2 regions of the Klebsiella africana genome follow, and region 1 is predicted to be linked to the other one. Evidence: predicted binding sites of a transcription regulator. Region 1 holds the regulator's gene; the other holds the start of a gene.
The links. The regulator LexA, encoded in region 1, represses DNA repair genes until DNA is damaged. The targets are predictions, from matches to a motif close to TNCTGTATGTACATACAGNA.

Region 1 (2,203 bases):
CATCACCAGCCACAGGTCGAGCACAATATTCAACAGATTACCCACCACCAGCAGAATAACCGGCGCCCGGGCGTACTGGACGCCCAGCAGCCAGCCGAGCAGCACCAGGTTGGCCAGCGAGGCGGGAGCGCTGAGCCAGCGGATTTCGAGAAACCGTCTCGCCTGCTCGAGAACTGCCTCGCTGCCGCCGACAATATGCAGAGCGAGGTCAATCAGCGGCAGGCGGAGCAGGATAATCAGCACCCCGGCGCCCAGCGCCAGGGCCAGCGGCTGCACCAGCGCCCGCGCCAGCCGCTGCGGATCTTTGGCGCCCCAGGCCTGAGCGGTGAGCCCGGTGGTGCTCATACGCAGAAACAGCAGCAGCATAAAGAGGAAACTGGTGGCCGTCGTTCCGACCGCCACACCGCCGAGATATACCGGGCTGTCCAGGTGGCCGATCACGGCCGTATCCACCAGCCCCAGCAGCGGAACGGTGATATTGGAGAAAATCATGGGTAGCGCGAGGCGCCACAGTGCTTTATCGGCGGCGTTGAGCAGCATGAAGAGGGACCAGACAGAGGAGAAACATCGCAGCGTCATGCATCATGATGACGCTGCGTTAAGACGGGAGTTACAGCCACTCACCGTTACGGATCACGCCGACGGCCAGACCTTCAATGGTGAAGCTCTGCTGGCGCAGATCGACGACGATCGGGGAAAACTCGCTGTTTTCCGGCAGCAGTTCAACGACATTGCCCTGCTTTTTCAGACGCTTTACGGTCACTTCTTCATCGATACGCGCGACAACCACCTGGCCGTTACGCACGTCCTGAGTTTTATGCACCGCCAGCAGATCGCCATCCAGAATACCAATGTCTTTCATCGACATACCGCTAACGCGCAGCAGGAAGTCGGCATTCGGTTTAAACATCGACGGGTCGACCTGGTAGTGGCCTTCAATATGCTGCTGCGCCAGCAGCGGTTCACCGGCGGCAACGCGGCCGATCAGCGGCAGGCCGTGCTCTTCTTCCGTCAACAGACGAATACCGCGAGAGGCACCGGAGACGATCTCGATCGCGCCTTTACGCGCCAGCGCTTTCAGGTGTTCTTCCGCCGCGTTTGGGGAACGGAACCCCAAGCGCTGAGCAATTTCCGCACGCGTCGGCGGCATGCCCGTCTGGCTGATATGATCCCGAATGAGATCAAACACCTCTTGCTGCCTGGTCGTTAACGCTTTCATTCCGCCCCCTGGGTGTATATACAGTTATGCTGTGAGTATATACAGCTAACGGTGATTTTGGAACCACATGGCACACAAAAATCGGCAGATTGTTTAGATTTTGCGAGGGTTAGCGAAGAACGTTAATGATAATGGCTCCACAGCAGCGTCCCCCAGGTGATCAGCGCGATGATAATCGCCAGCAGAACCGCCGCCGATCCCATATCTTTGGCGCGCCCTGAAAGCTCGTGAAAATCCGAGCCGATACGATCCACAACCGCCTCAATCGCGCTGTTGAGAATTTCGACTATCATCACTAGCAGGACCGAGCCAATCAGCAATACGCGGGTGATGGCGTCGACGTCCAGCCAGCAGGCGATCGCGACGGCCACGATGGCGGCGACGCCCTCCTGACGAAACGCGGCCTCGTTGACCCACGCCGCGCGAAATCCTTTCCAGGAGTAACCTGCCGCTTTAATGATTCGGGTTAACCCGGTGGTATTATTGGCCATCGCAAAACCTTTTTATGTAAATGACGTCGATGAGTGTACGCGTTTGCCGCGCGGTAACGGAAATTTTGCCCGCTTTCTGTTATTCTTGCCGCGCATTTGCATGATTAACCAGAGGCTTCACATCGTTTATGTCCGGCTGGCAACGAATTTACTATAAATTACTGAATTTACCATTACGGGTGCTGGTAAAAAGCAAGTCTATTCCGGCAGAGCCCGCCCAGGAATTAGGACTCGATACCTCGCGTCCGGTCATGTACGTCCTGCCCTATAACTCGAAGGCGGACCTGCTGACGCTGCGCGCCCAATGTCTGGCGCATGATTTACCTGACCCGCTTGAACCGCTGGAGATCGACGGCACGCTGCTGCCGCGTTACGTATTCATCCACGGCGGGCCACGCGTGTTTACCTATTACACGCCAAAAGAAGAGTCCATCAAGCTGTTCCACGACTACCTCGATCTGCACCGCAACCATCCGGATCTCGATGTGCAAAT
Region 2 (2,203 bases), 110 kb from region 1:
TACCGACGAGGTCTAGAATTTGCGCATACTTTTCAGTGAGATCGGCGCGCCAGACGTTACGCCCATTGATCAAGCCTGCGGACAGCAGCCAGTCGGCCGGCAGGCGATTATGCAGTTCGGCGACATCATCTTTGCCGTGCACCAGATCGACGTGCAGCCCCTGGACCGGTAGCGCAGCAATGGTCGCGAGATTGTCGCTAATTCCTTCAAAATAGGTGGTCAGCAGCAGCTTCACCTGGCCCTGCAGGGCGTCATAAGCCGGTTTAAAGGCCTCCAGCCACGCTGGCGGCAGCTCCAGCACCAGCGCCGGTTCATCAATCTGCACCCACTCGATGCCGCGCTTCGCCAGTTCGGCCAGCACCTGCTGGTAAACCGGCAGGATGGCATTCAGCAGGCTCAGACGATCAAACGGTTCGCCTTTCACTTTGCCCAGCCACAGATAAGTCACCGGCCCCAGCAGCACGGGCTTGATCTTGTGGCCCAGCGCCAGCGCTTCGTCCACTTCATCCAGCAGTTGGGTCCAGCTCAGTGTGAACTGCTGGCCCTTCACAAACTCCGGCACCATATAGTGATAGTTGGTGTTGAACCATTTGGTCATTTCCGCAGCGGCGGCCGGTTCGCCAGTCGGCGCGCGGCCGCGCCCAATGCGGAACAGGGTATCGATGTCAATGGATCCGTCTTTGTTCTGATGACGAGCCGGCACGTTGCCAAGCAGCAGGCTGGTAGTCAGAACATGGTCGTACCAGGCGAAATCCCCCACCGGCAGCAGATCAATGCCCGCCTGTTTCTGCTGCTCCCAGTGACGGGCGCGCAGCTCACGGCCTACCGCCAGCAGTTCCTCGCGAGTGGCGTTGCCCGCCCAGTAGCTCTCTTGCGCTTTTTTCAGCTCGCGGCGCAGGCCAACGCGAGGAAAACCGAGGGTGTGGTTAAGAATTGTCATTTTTTGAGCCTCATAATTGCAATCCGAAAGATTTCGGATTTAGGGAAGGCGGCAAACTTGCTCATCCCCAGGAGCTTACTGAAGTAAGTGACTGGGGTGAGGAAGTGCAGCCAACGCACCATAAATTCGAAAGATAAAGGATTTAGCCGTCCAGATGTTTACACATCCATAATTGGCAGTTACTGTATATTCCTCAAGCGCAAATTGCTCATGGCGAAGTGAAGGACTTTCATGATCGAAATTAAACATCTGAAAACGCTGCAAGCGTTGCGGAACAGCGGTTCACTGGCGGGCGCAGCAGCGGCCCTGCACCAGACCCAATCCGCTTTGTCTCACCAGTTCAGCGATCTGGAACAGCGCCTTGGCTTTCGTCTGTTTGTGCGTAAGAGCCAACCGCTGCGTTTTACCCCTCAGGGGGAGATCCTCTTACAGCTGGCCAACCAGGTACTGCCGCAGATCGCCCGCGCCCTGCAGGACTGTAACGAACCGCAGCAGACCAAACTGCGCCTGGCTATCGAATGTCACAGCTGTATTCAGTGGCTGACGCCGGCGCTGGAGAATTTCCGCGCCCGCTGGCCACATGTGGAGGTCGACTTCCATTCCGGGGTGACCTTCGACCCGCAGCCAGCGCTGCAGCAGGGCGAACTGGATCTGGTGATGACCTCCGATATCCTGCCGCGCAGCGGTCTGCACTACTCGCCAATGTTTGATTATGAGGTGCGTCTGGTACTGGCGCCCGAGCATCCGTTAGCCATGAAGACGCTGGTTACCCCGGAGGATCTGGCCGCGGAAACGCTGTTGATTTATCCCGTGCAGCGCGGGCGCCTCGATATCTGGCGCCACTTCCTGCAGCCGGCCGGCATCAGCCCGCAGCTGAAAAGCGTCGATAACACGCTGTTGCTGATCCAGATGGTGGCTGCCCGGATGGGCATTGCCGCACTGCCGCACTGGGTGGTGGAAAGCTTTGAACGCCAGGGCCTGGTGGTCACCAAAACCCTGGGCGAGGGATTATGGAGCCGGTTGTACGCGGCCGTTCGCGATGGCGAACAACGTCAACCGGTCACCGAAGCGTTTATTCGCTCTGCGCGGAACCATGCCTGCGATCATCTGCCGTTTGTCCGGAGTGCGGAGCGACCCAGCGGCGATGGACCCACAGCGAGGCCAGGATCACCAACGCTCCGCTAATAAAGCTCGGCCAGTGCGGCTGCTCTTGCCAGATGGCAAGGTTAACCAGCAGCCCGGCGGGGACATGGACGTTATTCA

Region 2: metR (HTH-type transcriptional regulator MetR) is a predicted target of LexA. The motif match lies at 1,121-1,140, and genes of this name have one in related genera.

Annotation. Positions count from the first base shown of each region.
Region 1 covers NZ_CP084874.1:4,895,577-4,897,779, forward strand. The annotation lists gene dinF (MATE family efflux transporter DinF) at 1-540, opposite strand, end outside; gene lexA (transcriptional repressor LexA) at 611-1,219, opposite strand; gene LGL98_RS23530 (diacylglycerol kinase) at 1,342-1,710, opposite strand; gene plsB (glycerol-3-phosphate 1-O-acyltransferase PlsB) at 1,839-2,203, shown strand, end outside.
Region 2 covers NZ_CP084874.1:5,009,500-5,011,702, forward strand. The annotation lists gene metE (5-methyltetrahydropteroyltriglutamate--homocysteine S-methyltransferase) at 1-940, opposite strand, end outside; gene metR (HTH-type transcriptional regulator MetR) at 1,172-2,125, shown strand; gene LGL98_RS24050 (carboxylate/amino acid/amine transporter) at 2,013-2,203, opposite strand, start outside.